DNA from 3 places in the Bacillus coreaensis genome. Region 3 is predicted to be linked to each of the others. Evidence: riboswitches for the same ligand, from Rfam matches in the RefSeq annotation. Region 3 holds a riboswitch; each other region holds the start of a gene.

Region 1 (7,706 bases), on a different contig from region 3:
ATTTAATGCACCTGCTGCTTTACCTCTCTATTGGGCAGTTGGGGGTACTTTCCTCATTATCCAAACACTAATAGGAAAAAAATTATACCAAACACCTGCACCAACACTTTCAGCTAATACAGAAAAAGCATAGTTAAAAGGGTCTGCTCTAATAAGAGCAGACCCTCTTTTATGCCATCATAAATCCAATTGAAGCTAGGACAATTCCTAACCCGTAGCTCAATATCAAATATAGGACGAATGCTTTATGTTCTTTTGATTGCCAAAGCTGTATCAGTTCAAGTTTGAATGTAGAGAATGTAGTAAAAGCACCCATAAATCCAACTCCTAAAAAGGAGTAAACGTCCCCTCTTATCCCCTTACCTACCAACAAACCTAAAAGTAATGAACCTATTGCATTAATAAAGAGTGTACCAATAGGAATGGAAACGTTTATGTACTTTTTCGCAAGTAGACCAATAATATATCTAGCATTTGCTCCAATAAACCCACCTGCAGCGATTAGTATGAAATTCATTGAACAGCCACCCTTTTCTGCCCTATTTGGAAGCCGCCAAATGCACAGACAAGGCCACCTATCATACTTATAAATACATAACAAATAGCTAGAAGATATTGTCCCTCTTGTAAAAGCGAGCTAAGTTCCACACTTAAGGTAGAGAAAGTCGTAAAAGAACCAATTAACCCCGTCCCAATAGCAGCTGCTAAGTCATCAGGGAGCTTTTTTGATAGCAACAGTCTAGAAGTAAACCAACCAAGTGCAAATGCTCCTAACAAATTGGCAAGTAATGTTCCTAAAAATGGTAACCATTTTCCATTAATGGCTAACATATTGTAATAAATACTATATCTCAACACACTTCCAATGGAGCCACCGATACCTACAAATAATAACCTCATAATAATATTCACCCTATTAATTAGAAAAATGACAGATTAAAAGAAAATACTGTTAGCTACCCTGCTAACAGTATTATGTAGTCTGATGTTAAGCTTCTTTAAAATAATCCTTGTAATAGCCGCCGACTTTTCCACTATTATCTATAATAAAGTAAAATTCTTCTGTTTCATTTTTTACTTCGTACACATTTCCTGGTGTTAATTTATTATCTACAATATATTTTTCAGCTTTTGTGTGAACACAAGTTACCTTTTTTATTGTTTCTGACTCTGACCATTTTAGATGAATCACTACAGTCACTCCTTTTACATTATCTATCTTATTATAGAAAGGAAGTAACTACTTAGCAACTTTTTCTAAAAAATGCTTCTTTAAAGGCTTGATTCGAAAATTTCTTTTTGTCACTTTTCGAACTTTGTTTTCTTCAAAGGTAAAAAATTCACCTGTTAAGATATTTTTTAAAGTGATATAACTAATTTCACATATTGTATCTAATCTAATAAACTCTAGATAGTTGTATTGTCGATTATTATACACCAGCTCATAATAGCCATTTTCTCGATTCCCACTCATATTCTGACCCACTTTCTTAAGTTGGTGATATTAAGTGTTTACCACAATGGATACTCGTATTAAACCGATGTACAATAAAAAAGTTAACTATTGCTTGATTTTTTTAGACGATCAAGTTCTTTTAGTAGATATTGATAATACCTTTCACTCAATCTTCCTTTGGCCCCTCTAAGAATTTCGGTCGAATAATGGTCGGGGGGTGACACTTCGGGCATTTTGTTATACACATGGAATGTCAAAACATCCTTTAATATTTCTCCATCGATGTCCACATCTACAAAGGTAGGGCGATACCATCCTCCATAGAACCCCTCTCTACCAAATAAATACTCGACCCCTTCATATGGAGTTAAGTAAACTACCCCTTCGGTTTCACCACCATCTTCTACAATATCTGCTCTTCCGCCATCACTTACTCTGAAAAGATATTTCATGGAGTATCCCTTTAAAACGGCAGCACCGACGAGATTTTTAAAACAGTGATCTACCCCCGCTTTTCGGAATCGTTCATCATCCATACATGAACCATATGCAAAGTAATATACTTGTTCAGGACGATTTTTCATGAATCTATGTAACTTCCAATCTCCGTGGGTGATTTTTTCAGCCTTGCTTGATTCATCCACATTCACATACACGAGCGCTACTTTAGTGCCTTTATCAGTATGAACGGTAACATTTGTTCTGTCATACAAATTAGACTCTTTACCCTCTTCATAATCCTCCAATGCGTCAAGCTGAGGTAAAAGGTTTTTACTAACTTCATATAACTCTCCATGCACCTTACCGGAATCATTGAGTTCTAGTGTAGGATAACCGTTACCTGTATCAAAAAGCTCACCGTTTACCCATGCCTGTTCAGCGATACAAGTAGCTTCTCTGATTAATCTGTGATTCGTTTCATGTCTTCTTAATGTACCATAAACAAAAAGTGTAATCGTATCCATCCTTCTCCCCCATCGTACAAACTATTTACCATATTTTATCATGAAAAAAATCATTACGTGAAAATCCTGTAACAGAATATTAATAATTTTATGGCAGTAAATCTAGAGTTTTGGGTTTTCAAATGGATTAAAACCCGATACAATGATAAAAAGCTAGAAAATTCAGTCCATTTTAAGGAGGCTTGCAAATGAAGATTATGAGTAATGAAATGTTAGTTGTCTCGTATCGGAATGCATTGAAGTCAGGTGAGGATAAAGAATGGGCGAAGTTTTTGAAGAAGGAAATTGAGAAAAGAAATTTGAAACCGACAATTAAATCATAGGACACAACCACCGGCACCCAAGTGCCGGTGGTTTTATTTATCCTCGAAAATAAACAAGACGGGTTTCCCCGTCTATAACTGATTGATCATATTTAAGTAAAGTTGTTGCGGTGGTTGACTGGAGAGACGTTTCTCCTTTTGAGCTGATTCATTCATTTCTCTCATTTCAAGAGGAAAATCCACGTGACCACCTACAGGATAACCTTGAAGACCCTCACCTGATATAAACAATTCAATTCCATCCTCGGTAACAAAAAAGGCGTCTTCACTCAACATATACCGATGATGACATCTGCTTTTCGTTTGCATGAATTTCCCTCCACTTTTTGTTCTCAAACTTATTATATATTAAATGTTCTGAATATTCATATAGTAAATTTTAGGAAATTGTGAACAAAATTGTCGTTAATTTGTAAAAAAGATTGACACTTAGCGATTTACTGTAGTAAAGTTAGAAAAAATTAAATGTTTTGATTTCTTATCAAGAGAGGTCGAGGGTCTGGCCCTATGAAGCCTCAGCAACCATCAATTTTTTGAAAAGGTGCTAATTCCAGCAAGTATTTTACTTGGAAGATAAGAAGAATGGCTCATGTTGATAACAAAGTCTTCTTCTTAGAGAGAAGGCTTTTTTTTATTATTAGGATGTTGGGAGAGACTAAAATGTACAAAAATGAAACAAAGGTAGCGCAGATCGGAAACAGAAGTGAAACTCAAACTGGGACAGTAAACCCACCTGTATACTTTTCGACAGCTTATCGACACGAAGGAATAGGCCAATCAACTGGATTTGATTATATTCGAACAGGTAATCCAACAAGAAAACTTGTAGAGGCAGCAATTGCTGATTTAGAAGGCGGTGACCAAGGATTTGCCTGTAGTTCCGGAATGGCTGCAATCACTACCATTCTTGCACTCTTTGAATCTGGCGACGAATGGATTGTATCAAGAGATTTATACGGTGGAACCTATCGAATTCTAGAGCAAGGATTTAAAAAATGGGGACTTTCAAGTACGTATGTACAAACTCATGATGTGAGCATTATCGAACAGGCTATTACAGAAAAAACGAAAGCCATATTCATTGAAACACCAACCAATCCTCTAATGGAAGAAACGGATATTCAAGCGGTTGCTGAACTAGCGAAGAAATATAATATTTTATTAATTGTCGACAATACGTTTTACACTCCATTACTTCAAAGACCGATTGAGCTTGGAGCTGATATTGTCATTCATAGTGCTACCAAATACTTAGGTGGACATAATGATGTGCTAGCTGGCTTGATCGTCGGGAAAGGAAAAGAGGTTTGTGAACAGCTTGGATTCCACCACAACTCTATTGGAGCTGTTTTAAGTCCGTTTGACTCTTGGCTTCTTATTCGTGGGATGAAGACTTTAGCACTTAGAATGAAACAGCATGAAAAAAATGCAAGCGAACTTGCAAGCTTCTTAAAGAATCATGAAAATGTAGTAGATGTTCTTTACCCAGGCCGCGGCGGCATGCTATCCTTCCGAATAAAAAAAGAAGAGTGGGTTAATTCATTTTTACAAAATCTTAAGCTTATTACGTTTGCAGAAAGTCTTGGGGGTGTAGAAAGCTTCATTACATACCCAGCTACACAGACACACGCGGATATTCCGGAAGAAATTCGTTTTTCAATAGGCGTTTGTAATCGCCTGCTTCGTTTCTCTGTTGGTATTGAAGACGTGGAGGATTTAATTAAAGATATTGACCAAGCTCTTACTCGTTTAAGTTCGGAGGCATAAAAATGACAAAAGAACACAATTTCTCATTTGAAACAAAACTACTTCATAATGAACATAAATTTGATCCAACAAACGGTGCTGTTTCCGTTCCTATTCAACATGCATCCACCTTCCATCAGCATAGCGTCGATGAGTTTGGAAAATACGACTATGGTCGAAGTGCGAATCCAACTCGCGAAGCTTTTGAAACAGTCATTGCTAACCTTGAAGAAGGTACAAACGGATATGCCTTTTCATCAGGTATGGCAGCCATTTCGACTGCGTTTCTCCTTCTCTCTCAAGGAGATCATGTGGTGATCACAGAAGACGTGTATGGTGGGACCTACAGAATGGTGACGGAAGTTCTTTCGCGTTTTGGAATCGAGCACACATTTGTTGATATGACGGACCTCACAGAAGTTAAACAGGCGATTCGTCCGAATACAAAGGTTTTCTATGTAGAAACTCCTTCCAATCCCCTTTTAAAGGTGACAGATATCCGAGCCATTAGTGACATTGCTAAAAGTGTTGGAGCTTTAACCTTTGTTGACAATACATTTTTAACACCTGCTCTACAAAAGCCCTTACTTCTTGGTGCGGATGTGGTGCTTCATAGTGCCACGAAGTTCCTTTCTGGTCATAGTGATGTAGTTGCTGGTGCGATCGTTGTTAACGATCCTGATCTTGCTAAACAGATTGGATTTTTACAAAACTCATTTGGCGCTGTGTTAGGCGTTCAAGATGCGTGGTTAGTGTTACGAGGAATAAAGACCTTATCGGTTCGTATGGACTTCTCAATGAAATCTGCACTAAAAATAGCACACTTCTTGCAGGACCATCCTTCTGTGAAAAAAGTGTACTACCCTGGACTTACTGATCATCCACAGTACGAAATACAAAACGAACAATCAGAAGGGGCCGGAGCTGTTCTTTCGTTTGAACTCGAAAGTGAAGAAGCCGTAAAACAATTTGTTGAATTAACAGAGATCCCTGTATTTGCTGTTAGTTTAGGAGCAGTTGAATCGATCCTCTCTTACCCGGCGAAAATGTCCCATGCAGCAATGCCGATTGAACAACGCTTAAAAAGAGGAATCAGCCAAAGCCTGCTTCGCCTTTCTGTTGGCCTAGAACATCCAGATGATATCATTAAAGACTTCACGGCTGCTCTTGAAACGATAGCCGCGAATTGCCAAGGAGAGAAAGTAAGATGAGCCTTTTAGATAAACTTAAAAAAGACATTGTCATTGGTGATGGTGCAATGGGTACCCTTCTCTACTCTTATGGAACAGATACTTGTTTTGAAGAGTTAAACCTGTCGCATCCGGATGATATTTTTAACATCCATAAGGCCTATCTACGAGCAGGAGCGGATGTTATACAAACGAATACGTACGCTGCCAACTCTTTAAAGCTACAAAGATATGGTCTTGAGGACTCTGTTGAAAAAATTAATCGTGCTGCCGTAAAAGTTGCGAAGCAAGCCATTACAAATGAAAGCTTTGTTGTCGGGACCATTGGTGGTAACCGTGGTATTCGCCCCAACTCATTTTCTTTAGAGGAAATTGTCCAAAGCTTTTCACAGCAACTACATTACTTGCTGCTGGAAGATATTGATGGCCTATTACTTGAAACATACTACGATTTAGATGAAATTGAAGCAGTCCTATCCATTGCCAGAAAGGAAACCAATTTACCTATTATTGCTCAAGTTTCCATGCAGGTCCCTGGCATTATGCAAAATCGAACACCCATTAATGAAGCTCTCTTACGTTTAGAGAGTCTTGGTGCTGATGTGGTCGGTGTGAACTGTCGTCTTGGTCCCCATCATATGCTTGAAAGCTTGGAACAAGTTGAATTACCTAAAAAGGCTCTTCTATCAGCATATCCAAATGCTAGTCTTCCTACGTACACTGATGGGAAATTCCATTATGAAGGAGATGCGGATTATTTCCGAAAAAGTGCACAGGAATTCAGAGCTCAAGGTGTTCGTCTTTTAGGAGGATGCTGTGGCACAACTCCAGCCCATATTGAGGCATTTGCATCAGAACTAAAAGGAACTTCACCGGTGACGGAAAAGCAAGTTGAAGTAAAAAAAGAAGTGGTTCAAGTGAAAACTGTACAACCAAAACGCACGGAACGTCCTCTACAGGAAATTGTTAAAGAAAGATCATCAGTCATTGTTGAATTGGACCCGCCTCGAAAGCTGAACACAAAGAAATTTTTTGAAGGAGCACAAGCGCTTAAGGAAGCCGGTGTTGATGCTATTACATTAGCTGATAATTCACTAGCGTCTCCAAGAATTTGTAATACTAGCTTGGCTCAATTGACCAAAACAAATATCGGCTTACGACCACTTGTTCACATTACTTGTCGTGATCGAAATATTATTGGTCTTCAATCTCATCTGATGGGACTTCATACCCTAGGATTACATGATATATTAGCTATTACAGGCGACCCTGCTCGTGTCGGTGATTTTCCTGGTGCATCATCAGTATATGATGTCTCTTCTTTCGAACTCATTAGCATGATTAAGCAGTTTAATGAGGGCCTTTCCCCTACTGGTAAGGACTTAGGAGAAAAGGGCGTATTTTCGGTTGCTGCCGCGTTTAATCCAAATGTAAAATATATAGATAAAGCTGTTTTACGTATGGAAAAGAAAGCAAAGTATGGAGCAGATTACTTTATTACTCAACCAGTATATTCAGAGGAAAAACTATTAGAGATCTACCATGCAACTAGGCATATCAACCAACCTATTTACATTGGGTTAATGCCACTTACATCGAGTAAAAATGCGGAGTTTCTTCATAACGAAGTACCTGGAATAAAAATTTCTGATTCTATTAGAGAGTTAATGGCTACTTTAAAAGATGATCCTGTTCAGTCAGCTCAAGAAGGAATTGCTATTACTAAGTCCTTGATTGACGCAGCTTCTGAATTGTTTAATGGAATTTATTTAATTACTCCTTTTATGCGCTATGAAATGACCGCACAGCTCGCTACCTATACAAATACGATAAACAGCCAAGTGTTAAGGAGGAAGCTGAATGCAAACAGCATCGTTAAATGAACAACTTAATAAACGAATTCTCATCATGGATGGTGCGATGGGTACGATGCTCCAACAAGAAGCATTAACAGCTAAGGATTTTGGTGGAGAGGAGTATGAGGGTTGTAATGAAATCTTAAACCTCACTGCCCCTGATGTGATTG
Region 2 (7,706 bases), on a different contig from region 3:
TCTGAAAATATCGGAATCATGTTACGGACTTTCTTCACTTCTGCTAAATCAATTAGACCAGTAACAATGGATTCATATTCGTCTCCCTCTGCAATTACTTCCCCCCAAGGATTAATAATCAAAGAATGACCAGCAAACACATTGTCAGGATCTGAGCCAGAACGATTACATGCTATGACAAAACATTGATTTTCAATCGCTCTAGCAATTAATAAAGATCTCCAATGGTTCAAACGAGGGAGAGGCCACTCAGCAACCACCACGATGGTCTCCGCTCCTTCTGTCGTATGAGCCCGAATCCATTCAGGAAAGCGAATATCATAGCATATCAATCCTGCAAATAAGTGATTGTCGAGCGCAAATATGCCTTTTGTACTTCCAGATTGAAGATGTTCATGCTCGTTCATTAGTTTAAAAAGATGCGCTTTGCTGTATGTGGAAACAAGTTCACCTTCGTTATTTATGACAAGCAATTTGTTATACACACCGTTGTTTTCTTGAGAAGCAACAGAGCCACCAACAATATGCACACGATGTTGTTTAGCTAATTTTTGCAAAAATTCAATGCTCTTTTTTGCTTCCACATCTGCAAGAACATCGAGTCGGGTTAAGTCATAGCCTGTCGTCCACAGTTCTGGAAGGATGACTAAGTCAGGTTTTTCAGCCATGGCTGACTCTATTAATCTTTCCGCTTTTTGAAAGTTTTCTTCTACATTTCCAAAGCTTATGTCCATCTGAATACAAGAAACTCTCATAAGAAACCACCTTTTCTAAAAAAAAAATAGTAAAAATACTTTACAAGTTGTCATTTACGATATACATTTGTGACTAGTTTTTCAATATAAAAATTGCCAATTGCCCGAAAATATAAAGTAGGTGGAAAAATGATGATATATCCTCAATCAAAATTATTAAAAAGCTTACCTAAACAATTCTTCGCTTCACTTGTTGCAAAAGTAAATAAGCAGATCAGAGATGGTCATGATGTGATAAACCTGGGTCAGGGAAACCCTGATCAACCGACAGCTTCACATATCGTAAAAGCCCTGCAAGTGGCTGCAGAGAATCCGAATAATCACAAATACTCTCCCTTCCAAGGCTTCGCGTCATTAAAAGAGGCGGCTGCGACATTTTATAAAAGAGAATATAACGTAGATATCAATCCAGAAAAAGAAGTTGCCATCCTTTTTGGAGGAAAAGCTGGGCTTGTTGAAATCCCACAATGCCTATTAAATCCAGGTGAACATGTTCTCGTCCCTGATCCGGGTTATCCTGACTATTGGTCGGGGGTAGCTCTTGCACAAGCAGAAATGATTACCATGCCATTGAAAGAAGAAAATCATTTTCTTCCTGATTATACGGCTCTATCAGATAGCGAGCTAGAAAAGGCAAAGCTTATGTTCTTAAATTATCCGAATAACCCGACAGGCGCAATAGCAAATGCTAATTTTTTCGAGGATACAGTCGCGCTTGCCAAAGAGCACGAGATTTGTGTTGTTCATGATTTTGCATATGGAGCGATAGGCTTTAATGGTCATAAACCGATTAGTTTCCTACAAACAGAGGGTGCAAAAGACGTCGGGATTGAAATTTATACGTTATCTAAGACGTATAATATGGCTGGTTGGAGAGTAGGCTTTGCGGTTGGAAATGAAAGTGTCATTTCAGCTCTTAATTTGTTGCAAGACCATTTATATGTAAGTCTTTTTGGAGCTGTCCAAGAAGCGGCAGTTGCAGCATTAACTGAGTCTCAAAGTTGTGTACGAGAGTTAAATGCATTGTACGAATCTAGAAGAAACGTGTTTATCGGAGGACTTCAAGAATTAGGTTGGAATGTAGTAGCTCCGGAGGGGTCATTTTTTGCATGGCTAAAGGTTCCTACCGGTTATACATCGGAACAATTTTCAGATCTATTACTAGAAAAAGCACATATTGCTGTTGCCCCTGGAGTTGGGTTTGGTTCATGGGGAGAAGGCTATGTACGAGTGGGGCTGTTAACCTCGGAAGCGCGTTTGCGAGAAGCGGTTGAAAGAATATCAAAGCTCCAAATTTTTAGTTAATGTATTGACAGTCGAATTAAATTCTGGAATAATCAAAATCAATTGAAAGTATAAACAATAATTCCATAATGAAAACATTCGTTTTCTTATCAAGAGCAGGTGGAGGGACGAGCCCGACGAAGCCCGGCAACCGACTTACAAGGTTTGTAAGCACGGTGCTAATTCTTGCAGCAAATGCTGATAGATAAGGAGATGTTAGTTTACGATACTAACCTCTTCCTGATGACAAGAAGAGGTTTTTTTATGTCTATACGTATAAGAGAGAAAGGACGAAAGCAAATGAGTGAGATCATCGCAACGTACTTGGTGCATGACGCTAAACACAACCCTGAGAAAAAAGCAGAGGAAATTGCGCTTGGTTTAACGGTTGGTTCATGGACTCAATTACAAAAGCTTGAGCAAGAACAATTGAAAAAATATAAAGGTAGAGTTATTTCCACAGAAAAATTACACATAGATGAACAGACGAATGAAACGGTAGCGGTGTTAAAAATCGCCTACCCTTCAAATAACTTTTCGCTAGATCTTCCAGCTATTTTAACAACGGTGTTTGGAAAGCTGTCTCTTGACGGGAAGATTAAGCTGTTAGATCTTGATTTTTCAAAAGAGTTAAAAGCGGCTTTTCCAGGTCCTAAGTTTGGTATTAATGGTCTAAGAGAGAAGCTTGGGGTATATGATCGTCCGTTATTGATGAGTATTTTTAAAGGAATTCTAGGGAGAGATCTTTCATTCCTTTTCAGCCAATTGCGCGAACAGGCATTGGGTGGAGTCGATTTTGTAAAAGATGATGAAATACTTTTTGACAACCCATTAACTCCTTTTGAACAAAGAATTACTGGTGGAAGAGAAGTTCTGCAACAGGTCTATGAAGAAACAGGACATCGTACCTTATATGCTGTGAATTTGACAGGACGTACGTCTCAATTAATTGACAAAGCTAAGAGAGCAAAAGAACTTGGTGCGGACTTACTATTATTTAATGTGTTTGCATATGGTCTTGATGTTCTTCAGGAATTACGCGAAGAAGAGGGTGTCGATCTTCCGATTATGGCACATCCAGCTGTGAGTGGAGCACTCACTTCGTCTGATGTATACGGAATTTCTCATTCCCTACTACTTGGAAAATTGTTGCGTTACGCTGGAGCCGACTTGTCTTTATTCCCATCTCCATACGGTTCGGTGGCTTTGGAAAAGAAAGCAGCATTATCGATTGCTGAAGCATTAACAGATCAATCAGCACCTATGAATGAGAGCTTCCCAGTGCCATCAGCTGGTATTCATCCTGGACTTGTTCCACTTTTACTACAAGATTTTGGCTTAGATAGTGTCATTAATGCTGGTGGTGGCGTTCATGGGCATCCGGCTGGTGCGAAAGGCGGAGGTCTTGCTTTCCGCCAAGCGATCGAGTTAAGTCAACAAGGATTGCCATTGAGAGAAAATTCGCAGCAATATCCTGAACTAGCAACCGCGATCGAACTATGGGGAGTTACTGAGGTGGCGAAACCATCATGAGCAAGAAAATAGCTGTATTTTGTGATTTTGATGGCACGATTACTGAGAAGGATAACATTATTGCCATTATGAAAAGATTTGCACCTCCCGAATGGGAAGCGCTAAAAGACGACATATTATCTGAGCGTATTTCAATAAGAGAAGGAGTGGGAAAGCTTTTCTCTTTGCTTCCTTCTTTAAAAAAAGAAGAAATCATTACGTATGCGATTGAAAATGTTAAAATTCGCGAAGGATTTCCTGATTTTGTGAAGTTTTTGAAAGAGCAGGATATTCCCTTGTATATTGTTAGTGGTGGCATTGATTTTTTTGTATATCCCATTTTACAAGCTTACGGCCCTTTTTCAGGAGTGTATTGTAATGCTGCTGATTTTAGTGGTGAATATATCAATATTCTTTGGCCAAATGCATGTGATGAGCAATGCCAAAATGATTGTGGATGCTGTAAACCTAGTATTATACGTGGACTTAAAGAAGATTTCTACAAAGTAGTTATTGGTGATTCAGTAACCGATTTGCAAGCAGCAAAGCAGGCTGATCTTGTCATTGCCAGAGAGTTTTTATTAGAAAAATCAAAAGAGTATGGGTTGAATCATAGAGAGTTTGTTGATTTCTATGATGTGATCAAACATATGTCGAAGGTTGAGGAGTTGATTGGATGAGCCTGTTAACAGAACGTTGGGATGAACTTGCTGATGTGAAGGATGAGCTTGCTGTTCGAGATTGGTTTATGGGAACGAGCGGGAATTTAGCCATAAAAGTTAGTGACGATCCTTTACAATTCCTTGTAACAGCAAGTGGTAAGGATAAGAGAAAAAGAACGTCAGAAGATTTTTTACTTGTTGATGGCAATGGAAAGCCAGTAGATGAGACGCATTTGAAGCCTTCTGCTGAAACACTCTTACATGTAGAAATTTATCAAAAAACATCAGCCGGTTGCAGCTTACATGTTCATACCGTTGAAAATAATATCATATCTGAATTATATGGTGATCAAGCTGAAATAACTTTCACGGGTCAAGAGCTAATTAAAGCTTTTGATTTATGGGAAGAAGATGCCGTCCTTAGGATCCCAATCATCAGTAATCCAGCACATATTCCTACATTAGCACAGGAGTTTAGTGAGCATGTAAAAGAGGATAAAGGCGTAGTGTTAATCAGAAATCATGGAATAACGGTGTGGGGGAAAAATGCATTCGAGGCAAAAAAACTACTAGAAGCATCCGAATTTTTATTTCGCTATCATCTAAGACTTTTAGAATATAAAAAATAAAATATTAAAGGAGAATGAAAAAATTGGCACATATCGTATTTCAAAGTACAAAAGAAGAGATTAGAGATCAAAAAGAAGTGGCAGCGTTTTTACAATCTCAAGAGGTAATCTATGAGCATTGGGATATTACAAAACTGCCTAGCAATCTTCAAGAGAAATATATTTTAACGGATGAAGAGAAAGCAGAAATCCTATCTGCATTCTCAACTGAAATTGCAGAAATTTCAGAGAAGCGTGGATACAAAGCACAAGACGTTATTTCTCTTGCTGAACACACTCCAAATCTAGAGCAATTATTAACGAACTTCCAACAAGAACACCATCATACAGACGATGAGGTCCGCTTTATTGTTAGTGGACATGGAGTGTTTATTATCCAAGGTTTAGATGGTGAATTTTTTGAGGTGTTTTTAAACCCTGGAGATCTTATTTCAGTACCACCGAATGTTAGACATTATTTTACCCTGCAAGAGGATAGAAAAGTAGTTGCCATCCGTATTTTTGTAACAACTGAAGGATGGGTTCCAATCTACGAAAAGAGTGAAATAGAAGCTTAATAATAGTTTTCAAGGCACTAGAGTCTATACTCCTAGTGTCTTTATTACTTTTGATGCATAAAATCGATAATTGTCGAAAAGTAATAGGAGTTTTAGGGTGTTTTTTGTCGTATTCAGAAATATTTAGAAAAATTTGTCTTATTTTGCGATTCTATTTACTTTTATTCAAATTCTTGTAATAATTCATCAAGTGATCAATTTTTATTTGGGGATTTAAGGAGTATTAGGAGGTTAACGGGGTGCAGCAGAATAGCAGTGAAATGCTTGCCACGATTCAACAAATGAGAGAGAAAATGATTGAATCTGCACAAGCAAATGGTCTAGGTGGGGAAGAGACAATTGAGTGTAGTCAGGAGCTGGATAAGCTAATTTTTGAATATCAATGCTTATCAAAAGAGAAGAAGAGCAAAAAAGAGATAAGAATTACCAGAAAACAAGCTATGTTTGTTTGGCCTAATAACATCATATGCGTTTAAATAGATAGAAAAGGAAGGAGACGATTGCGCTCCTTCCTTTTTTGTAGGTTAATCTAATGGATGGCTCGTTTTTTAAATCTACCGCCTCTAACTTCGGCAATGTCTGCAACAGCTAGAAAGGCATTACTATCAAGATCCTCTACAATGAGCTTGAGCTTTGCTTCTTCAAGTCGTGTAATGACACAGAAGATCACCTTTTTATCGTCTCCTGTATAGGCTCCTTCTCCAGTTAGGAAGGTGACACCCCGTCCGAGTCGGGCCAAAATCGCATCACCAATTTCTTTATACTTATCGCTAATGATCCATGCAGACTTTGATTGATCTAACCCTTCAATAACGATATCAATGGTCTTAAAAGCAATAAAATAAGCTAGAATCGAATACATCGCTCGGTCCCATCCAAACACAAAACCCCCGGTTCCAAAAATAAAAATATTAAAAAACATAATCACTTCTCCAACAGAAAAAGGAACCTTTTTATTAATTAATATGGCAAGGATTTCTGTACCGTCCAGTGAACCTCCATAACGGATTACGATCCCTACACCTGCCCCTAAGGCAATTCCTCCAAATACGGTTGCTAACAGGATGTCATCAGTAAAAGCAGGAACAGGATGAAGATATACGGTTGTGATTGATAATATGGTGATAGCGAAGAGTGTAGATAGTGCGAAGGTTTTTCCAATTTGTTTATATCCGATGAAAAAGAATGGAACATTTAAAATGAAGATAATTAGACCAATTTTAATAGCAGTAATATGAGACAAAATGATTGAAATCCCGACGATTCCACCATCCATAATCTGATTAGGTATAAGGAAAATTTCTAATCCTACAGCCATCAGAATAGCTCCAATAAAAATAAAAATGGCTCTTTTGATAATACTCTTTTTCGGTAATTTTTTGTGCTGTATATGGTTCTCTAAATTCATTTGAATAGCTTCATGAACAAGTTGTTTTTCCATTAAGTCACCTCCATTATTATTGATCCTTGTTTTTTATTATACAATAAATCGTTTCTATGTAGGTAAATCTGGAAGTCACATAATTACATACATGATTTTTACATGACATCTGTGATTTTTATCATATGGAAAATATTCAATTTCTTTTAATATAGTAACTATAATGGTAAGTATTGTATCATTCCCTTCAAAAAATAATTGTTATTCCATCATAGTCGTTAACCCCCACCATTTATATATGTAAATATACAAAAATGAAGATTCCGTAAGAAATCTTCAACTCATATTATACCAATTTTGAAAACGCATACAATATTATATTATTCACATAAAATATCAATTAATTTGTTTGTACTATGCCCGTAAAACGAGACATATATCGTTATTACGAAGCTTTGCAAAATATATATAGGTGATTTAGCCATTAGTCATTAAGGAGGGGATTTTTATGCATATTGTAGTGTGTGTCAAGCAGGTACCTGACACAAAGATCATTAAGATTAATCCTAAGACGAATACACTTGATCGTCGAAGTGCACCAGCTATTTTAAATCCGTACGATGCACATGCTGTTCAAGAAGCAGTTCGGATGAAGCGTCTCATCAAAGATGATGTATATATTTCTGTTTTATCAATGGGTCCACCACAAGCAAATGCGATTATTAAAAAAAGCGTGGAAATTGGTGCTGACGAGGGATATTTAATTTCTGACCGTGCATTTGCTGGTGCAGATACATTAGCAACTAGCTACGCATTATCGAAGGCTTTAGATAAAATCGCCAGTATCAGACCGATTGATATGGTCCTTTGTGGAAAGCATGCAATTGATGGAGATACGGGGCAAGTGGGACCTGGAATTGCAAGAA
Region 3 (7,706 bases):
AGCTGGTATTTTGAGGAGTTGACACATTATTTTCCTCCAAGTATTAACCGAAAAGTTGTGACAGACTTAACTCAATGGATGAAAAAACAGTCATAATAATGATAAAATATAAGAAAAGGAGTGGAGAATTATGGGTATGCCATTAGAACTTAATACAATGATTGTTACTAAGGGTAGAGAAAAGCGACTAGAGGAAAACCTGTTTACAATAACCAAAGAAGGATATCGCTTATATCCAATAGACATTCCTGTCGAGGTAAGAAGAACGATGGATGGGGAAGTAAGTGGCATGGCAAAAATTAAAAAAGTAATCTTAGAAAGTGAAAAAACGACGATCGAGTATCAATTGATATCCTTACATTCATCTAATTAAAAGAGCGTAATCGACTGATTACGCTCTTTTTTAAAAATTATACTAAAGGACCGCCTTCTTCGATAATCTGTACTGAAACATTTGCGAATTTTTTGAAGTTATCTTTGAATTTAGTGGCTAATTCGTTCGCTTTAATCTGGTACGCTTCTTGGTCAGCCCATGTTCGGTTTGGCTGAAGAACATCATCCGGAACACCAGGAACATGAAGGGGAATCTCCAATCCGAAAATAGGATCTTTACTTGTTTCTACATGGTTTAGTTCCCCTTCGAGAGCGGCCTGTACCATGGAGCGGGTGTATGATAGCTTCATTCTACTTCCGACTCCATACTCGCCACCAGTCCAGCCTGTATTCACTAGATAAACCTTCGCATTATGTTCGTCAATCTTGGACCCTAGCATTTCTGCATAGCGAGTTGCTTCTAATGGTAGGAAAGGGGAGCCGAAGCAAGTTGAAAATGTTGCTTGCGGTGAAGTGATTCCTTGTTCCGTACCAGCAAGTTTTGATGTGTATCCGCTTAAGAAATGGTACATCGCTTGTTCCTTAGATAGCTTTGCAATAGGAGGCAGTACCCCGAAAGCATCTGCTGTAAGGAATATAATGGTATTTGGATGTCCAGCGACACTTGGATCCACGATATTGCTTATAGATTGGATAGGATAAGCAGCGCGTGTATTCTCAGTTAATGTTCCATCATCATAGTCAGCGACTCGTGTTTCTTTATTCAGTACGACATTCTCTAACACAGATCCAAAATGAATGGCGTCGAAGATTTGAGGTTCTTTTTCTCTTGAAAGGTTAATGCACTTAGCGTAGCAGCCTCCTTCAATATTAAAGACACCGTTAGCTGACCAGCCGTGCTCATCATCTCCGATTAGGCGTCGGTTTGCATCAGCAGATAAGGTCGTTTTACCTGTTCCTGATAAGCCAAAGAATAAAGCGACATCCCCTTCAACGCCGACATTTGCTGAGCAGTGCATAGGTAGAATATTATTTTCAGGCAATAAGTAGTTCATGATAGAGAAAATGGATTTCTTCATCTCGCCTGCATATTCTGTGCCACCGATTAATACGGTCTTTCTTTCAAAAGAGACTATAATAAAAGTCTCAGACTTGGTACCATCAATAATAGGGTCTGCTTTAAAGTTTGGAGCAGATATGACTGTGAATTGTTCTTCATGAGTCAAAAGCTCTTCTGCTGTTGGTCTAATGAATAACTGATGGGCAAATAGATTATGCCATGCAAACTCGTTGATCACTTGAATGGGTAGACGATGTTTCTTATCTGCGCCAGCAAACCCTTTGAAAACAAATAACTCATCTCTATCTTTCAAGTAACTTAGTACTTTATTATATAAACGATCGAACACTTCTTGAGAGATTGGTTGGTTAACAGCTCCCCAATCAATCTTGTCCTTTGTAGAGGCTTCTTCAACAATGTATTTGTCTTTTGGAGACCGACCAGTATATTTTCCTGTTGTTGCTCGAACAGCTCCTGTCGAAGTTAAGACTCCTTCGTTTCTAGTAAGAACCTTTTCGACTAATTGTGGTACAGATAGTTGCACATGCACATGACCAGAGGCTAACAATTCGCTTAATTGGTTAGAAATACGGACAGAGTTCATCTGATGACTACCTACCTTTATTTGTTATTTTTTAATTAGTATAACACATTAACTTAATTAGTCTATACTATTTATAAAAATATTAGAGGGTGCAAGAAAAAACATCGTATTCGACCTATTTTTAAGCCTTTTTATTACATAAAACGATGAATGGGAGTCAATAGTCTATACTATTAAAAGAAGGGACAAATTCAAATGGGAACGATCGTGTTATATGATGCTAAGTGTCAATGGAAATGTGAAGATAACAGTTGCTCATTATTTAAAGAATGAACCAACTATTTTTCATAAAGATATTGACAGTATTTGACGTGATACGGTATTATTCTACATTGAACGGATACTCTCTTATCCCGAGCTGGTGGAGGGACAGGCCCTATGAAACCCAGCAACCTGCTTTAATAATTAATTACGATGACTGTAATTAATATAAAAGAGAAGGTGCTAACCTGAGGCAAGGATTTTAGTCCTTGAACGATAAGAGCGAAAGGCGCAAATTACTTTGCTATCACCCTTTCCTCAAGCAGGGAAGGTTTTTTATTTTGCATAAAGTTTTTATTTGGGTGGGTAATTTTTCAAACCTTCATAATAAAAATGGCATGTTTATTTCATACTACTTAGGGAATGAGTTCCGTATCAAATGGAAGGTTTTGTTTATGTTGATATAATAAGCATACCTTTTTCTCAAGTATAAATAAATAGGAGGTCAGGAGATGTCAAAAAAACGTCGTTTATTTACATCCGAGTCAGTTACTGAAGGTCATCCAGATAAAATCAGTGACCAAATTTCAGACTCAATTTTAGATGCTATTTTAGCAAAAGACGCAAATGCTCGTGTTGCTGCAGAAACGTCAGTAACAACTGGGTTAGTATTAGTTGCTGGGGAAATTACAACCTCTACATACGTAGATATTCCAAAGATTGTTCGTGAAACCATTAAGGAAATTGGGTACACTCGTGCAAAATATGGTTTCGATTCTGAAACATGTGCGGTTTTAACTTCAATTGATGAGCAATCAGCTGATATTGCAATGGGAGTTGACCAAGCACTTGAAGCGCGTGAAGGATCAATGTCTGATGAAGAAATCGATGCAATTGGAGCAGGTGACCAAGGGTTAATGTTTGGTTTTGCTTGTAACGAGACAAAGGAGCTTATGCCTCTTCCGATTTCTTTAGCACATAAACTAGCTCGTAGATTAACTGAAGTTCGTAAGGATGATATTCTTCCTTACCTTCGTCCTGATGGAAAAACTCAAGTTACAGTTGAGTACGATGAAAATAATAAACCAGTTCGAATTGATACAATTGTAATTTCAACCCAGCACCACCCTGAAGTAACGTTGGAGCAAATTCAACGTAATCTTAAAGAGTATGTTATTAACCCTGTTGTACCAGAAGAGTTAATTGATGAAAATACAAAGTATTTCATTAACCCAACAGGTCGTTTCGTTATCGGTGGACCACAAGGTGATGCTGGATTAACAGGACGTAAGATTATTGTTGATACGTACGGTGGATATGCTCGTCACGGTGGCGGTGCATTCTCTGGTAAGGATCCTACAAAGGTTGACCGTTCAGCTGCTTATGCTGCTCGTTATGTAGCAAAGAATCTTGTTGCTGCAGGTCTAGCAGATAAAGTGGAAGTACAGCTTGCCTACGCAATTGGTGTTGCACATCCAGTATCTATCTCTATTGATACATTTGGTACTAGCGAAATAAGTGAAGAAGTTCTTATTGAAGTAGTTCGTAATAACTTCGATCTTCGTCCAGCTGGAATCATTAATATGCTTGATTTAAGACGTCCTATCTATAAGCAAACAGCTGCTTATGGTCACTTTGGTCGTACAGATGTAGATCTTCCATGGGAGCGTACAGATAAAGCTGATACACTTCGTAAAGAAGCTCTTGAAAGATAATTTTAAATAGTAAAAATTCAGCCGGGAGTTACAGAAAATTTGTAACTCCCGGTTTTTCTTTTCGTCTATAAGGGTATGGTGGTTTAGAAGCAAAAAGGGATGTAAACAATGGGTAGTAAGCTTGAATTTTTAGGAAATGGTCAATTTGACAGTGCGATTAGATAATTTTAATGGTAGTATTAATAGGTATTCTTTCTGAATGGAAGATTAAACTCGTAAGAACGGAGTAGGTGAGTTACATACATGTGTGGTTTTATTGGATGTGTTCATGACAAATCGCAAGTGTTTAGTGATGGACAAAAACAACAATTTGAAAATATGAATAATGTGATTACGCATCGCGGACCTGATGATGACGGATATTTCTATGATTCTCATGTTCAATTTGGGTTTCGTCGTTTAAGTATCATTGATATAGAAAGCGGGCATCAACCCCTTCATTTTGAAAACGAAAGATACTGGATTATTTTTAACGGTGAAATTTATAACTATGTAGAGTTAAGAGAAGAACTATTGGCAGAAGGAATCACCTTTGCAACAAGCTCAGATACAGAAGTAATTATTGCTTTGTATAGCCATCTGAAGGAAAAAGCTGTGGAGAAGCTTCGTGGAATGTTTGCCTTTGTAATTTGGGATAAAGTTGAGAAGACGCTTTATGGAGCACGTGATTCATTCGGAATCAAGCCTTTCTTCTATTTTGATGACGGGGAAAAGACATTCTTTGCATCGGAGAAAAAGAGTATTTTACTTGCTCTACAAAATGATGTATTGAACTATGATTCTTTACAGTATTACTTAACGTATCAGTTTGTTCCTGAGCCTTATACGATGTCAGAAGGAATTTCAAAATTAGAACCAGGACACTACTTTACAAAAAAAATCGGATCTGAAATGGAAATTAAGCGTTATTGGAAGGCACATTTCCATCCAGTAAGAAAATCAGAGAGTGATTTTGTAAAGGAAATTAAAGATGTTCTTTTTGATTCTGTCAAAATTCATATGAGAAGTGATGTGCCAGTTGGTTCTTTCCTTTCTGGTGGAATTGACTCTTCAATCATTGCTTCCATTGCAAAAGAATTCCATCCGGCGATTAAGACATTTTCTGTAGGTTTTGATCATAATGGGTTTAGTGAAATTGATGTTGCTAAGGAAACGGCTGATAAGCTTGGAGTAGAAAATATTAGTTATATCATTACTCCGGAAGAGTATATGCATGAAGTACCGAAAATTATGTGGCATATGGACGATCCGCTTGCAGACCCTGCTTGTGTCCCTTTATATTTTGTGGCACGTGAAGCTCGTAAGCACGTGACGGTGGTTTTATCTGGAGAAGGTGCAGATGAGCTATTTGGTGGCTACAATATTTATAGAGAGCCTCAGAGTCTAGAGGTGTTTAATAAAATTCCACAGGTTGGAAAAGCGTTTTTGCGTTTGCTAGCGAAAATGATGCCAGAGGGAATGCGCGGGAAGAGCTTTATTGAACGTGGTTTGACTCCTTTAGAAGAACGTTATATCGGAAATGCAAAAATGTTTAGTGAGCTTGAAAAGAGTGATCTTCTAAATACGTATAACAAAGGTTTAGATTTCACCAATATTACAAAGCCTCTTTATAAAGAAAGTGAAGGCTACGATCCAGTTGACCGTATGCAGTATATTGATATTCACACATGGATGCGTGGAGATATTTTATTGAAGGCTGACAAAATGACCATGGCTCATTCGTTAGAGCTTCGTGTCCCATTTTTAGATAAAGCCGTTTTTGAGGTTGCTTCTAAAATTCCAACAAGTTTAAAAACAGCCAACGGAACAACGAAGTATGTTCTTAGAAAAGCAGCAGAAGGAATTGTACCAGAACATGTTCTTAATCGTAAAAAGCTAGGCTTCCCGGTTCCAATCCGTCACTGGTTAAAGGCTGAGATGAATGAATGGGCAAAGACCATTATAAGAGAAAGTGATACAGATTATTTATTAAATAAAACGTATGTACTTCAATTGCTTGAGGATCACTGCCAAGGAAAAGCCGATAATAGTAGAAAGATTTGGACTGTGCTCATGTTTATGGTGTGGCATCAGGTATATGTAGAAAAAAAGTATTCCTTCGAGAAGGAATACTTAGCGGAAAAAGTATTACAAAGCTAATTAGTGTGGGAGGTAGGTAATTGCCTGACTTCCCATTTGCACCCAGGATTCTTCAAAATCCATTATGGGTGCTTTTTTATTTTTTTCCCCTGTTAATGGATCGTTAAAGTATACATAATCCTGATCAAAGCCTGTTAATAAAACAGAGTGTTCTTTGTAGGTAATATCAATAACACCACTCGGAGTGTGCCAGGTCACAAATTGATTGGATGACAGCTTTTTAAAAGAGGTGTTGGTGATCACCCAGACAGGACGCTTGTCAGAAAGGTGTATTTTTAAATCATTAAAAGGTGAACCGGTTAAATCATCAATTTGTCCAGGTAAATATTTCTCAGCTAGTTCTTTAATGGGTTTATGGTACACGCCTAAACCAGGTAGTTCTTTTGTATACATGCTCCCTACAAATCCGTCATTAGGATGACCGTAGTAAACTTTTCCACCAGAGACCTTGTAGGCTGTAGTGTCTTTTATGATTTCTTTAGCAAGAGTCATCTTATCTACTGAAATATTTGCGTATTGTAGTAGCATGGCTAAACTCGTAACTTCACAGCCGCGTGGAAGTTCAGGTAGTTGGTTGATGACTGGTGCATCTAAGAGAACGGTTTGTTCTAACGGGATAATCGTAAGGTCAACCCGATCATCGTTAAAAGTGTTCGTCGAACGTAATGGGGCATGTACCCAGGTCTTCATTCGACCAACGGCTTCGGCAATATGTGGGGTTTGTGCAATAAATAAGATGAAGAACCCTAGTAAAACCATTCCAATAATTGAAAAAGAAGTTTTAAGAGAAGGACTTTTCTTTATAAGATGTGTAAAAATAAATAGTAAGATAATTAAAATCCCTATTAAAATGATTAGTGTAGTCATAAGCACCACCGATACAACATGTAGTTAGCATTCTATATTAGTTATATCGGCATATTTCCTCTAGTTTCAAGATACTTTTTCTAAGATTTCTTATTTTTGTATCGATTTGTAGTATTGGCCTTTTTCTACGTATTGGTTCATGATTCTATCACGATCTTTTATGTCTTCCTCAGTTAACTCACGAATCACCTTGGCAGGGCGACCAAACGCAAGCGTGTTCGGCGGAATTTTCTTTCCTTGAGGAACTAAACTGCCGGCTCCAATGAATGCACCTTCGCCAATTTCTGCCTGATCTAGTATAATAGAACCCATTCCAACTAAAGCTTTCTTTCGGATGGTGCAGCTATGTAAAATCACTTGGTGACCGATGGTGACTTCGTCTTCAATTATGAGCGGATTATTTGGACTTTGGTGTAAAATAGAGTTATCCTGAATGTTCACGCGGTTCCCAATAATTGTCGGGGCAACATCACCGCGGATAACCGTACCAAACCATATACTTGTTTGGTCACCAATGACAACATCTCCAGTTACCGTCGTATAATCAGCAAGGTACGCAGTCTCAGCAATTTTTGGGGTTTTATCATGGTAAGGATAAATCATAAACATCCTCCTTTATGTAATCATATATTTACTATAACGAATTTATAGAAATTTTTCTTATACTTTTTTTAGAAGGGGCAATACATATGTGGAAATGGGAAGCGGAAGGGAATGCCAGAGCCGTTATTGTTATTGTTCATGGGGCGATGGAGCATCATAGAAGATACGGTTGGCTTATTGAGCA

What was found. Region 3 has a riboswitch for S-adenosylmethionine ahead of metK (methionine adenosyltransferase). Riboswitches for the same ligand answer to the same signal wherever they lie in the genome.
Region 1: another riboswitch for S-adenosylmethionine. It lies ahead of ACQ5H4_RS02375 (methionine biosynthesis PLP-dependent protein); the one in region 3 lies ahead of metK (methionine adenosyltransferase).
Region 2: another riboswitch for S-adenosylmethionine. It lies ahead of ACQ5H4_RS04030 (2,3-diketo-5-methylthiopentyl-1-phosphate enolase); the one in region 3 lies ahead of metK (methionine adenosyltransferase).

The regions. Positions count from the first base shown of each region.
Region 1 covers NZ_JBOCCY010000001.1:449,837-457,542, reverse strand. Annotated here, with positions in the region: gene yidC (membrane protein insertase YidC) at 1-133, shown strand, start outside; gene crcB (fluoride efflux transporter CrcB) at 170-517, opposite strand; gene crcB (fluoride efflux transporter CrcB) at 514-900, opposite strand; gene ACQ5H4_RS02400 (DUF6501 family protein) at 989-1,192, opposite strand; gene ACQ5H4_RS02395 (hypothetical protein) at 1,241-1,474, opposite strand; gene ACQ5H4_RS02390 (gamma-glutamylcyclotransferase family protein) at 1,558-2,421, opposite strand; gene sda (sporulation histidine kinase inhibitor Sda) at 2,610-2,744, shown strand; gene ACQ5H4_RS02380 (hypothetical protein) at 2,817-3,053, opposite strand; SAM riboswitch class I at 3,220-3,324, shown strand; gene ACQ5H4_RS02375 (methionine biosynthesis PLP-dependent protein) at 3,405-4,511, shown strand; gene metC (cystathionine beta-lyase) at 4,514-5,701, shown strand; gene ACQ5H4_RS02365 (bifunctional homocysteine S-methyltransferase/methylenetetrahydrofolate reductase) at 5,698-7,563, shown strand; gene metH (methionine synthase) at 7,541-7,706, shown strand, end outside.
Region 2 covers NZ_JBOCCY010000002.1:170,455-178,160, forward strand. Annotated here, with positions in the region: gene ACQ5H4_RS04020 (carbon-nitrogen family hydrolase) at 1-755, opposite strand, end outside; gene ACQ5H4_RS04025 (pyridoxal phosphate-dependent aminotransferase) at 885-2,060, shown strand; SAM riboswitch class I at 2,144-2,251, shown strand; gene ACQ5H4_RS04030 (2,3-diketo-5-methylthiopentyl-1-phosphate enolase) at 2,340-3,572, shown strand; gene ACQ5H4_RS04035 (2-hydroxy-3-keto-5-methylthiopentenyl-1-phosphate phosphatase) at 3,569-4,231, shown strand; gene ACQ5H4_RS04040 (methylthioribulose 1-phosphate dehydratase) at 4,228-4,842, shown strand; gene ACQ5H4_RS04045 (1,2-dihydroxy-3-keto-5-methylthiopentene dioxygenase) at 4,857-5,399, shown strand; gene ACQ5H4_RS04050 (Spo0E family sporulation regulatory protein-aspartic acid phosphatase) at 5,639-5,875, shown strand; gene ACQ5H4_RS04055 (YitT family protein) at 5,929-6,807, opposite strand; gene ACQ5H4_RS04060 (electron transfer flavoprotein subunit beta/FixA family protein) at 7,289-7,706, shown strand, end outside.
Region 3 covers NZ_JBOCCY010000011.1:128,892-136,597, reverse strand. Annotated here, with positions in the region: gene ACQ5H4_RS16645 (alpha/beta hydrolase family protein) at 1-96, shown strand, start outside; gene ACQ5H4_RS16640 (DUF2584 domain-containing protein) at 131-373, shown strand; gene pckA (phosphoenolpyruvate carboxykinase (ATP)) at 411-1,997, opposite strand; SAM riboswitch class I at 2,343-2,481, shown strand; gene metK (methionine adenosyltransferase) at 2,711-3,913, shown strand; gene asnB (asparagine synthase (glutamine-hydrolyzing)) at 4,157-6,052, shown strand; gene ACQ5H4_RS16620 (C39 family peptidase) at 6,053-6,919, opposite strand; gene ACQ5H4_RS16615 (gamma carbonic anhydrase) at 7,010-7,522, opposite strand; gene ACQ5H4_RS16610 (alpha/beta hydrolase) at 7,609-7,706, shown strand, end outside.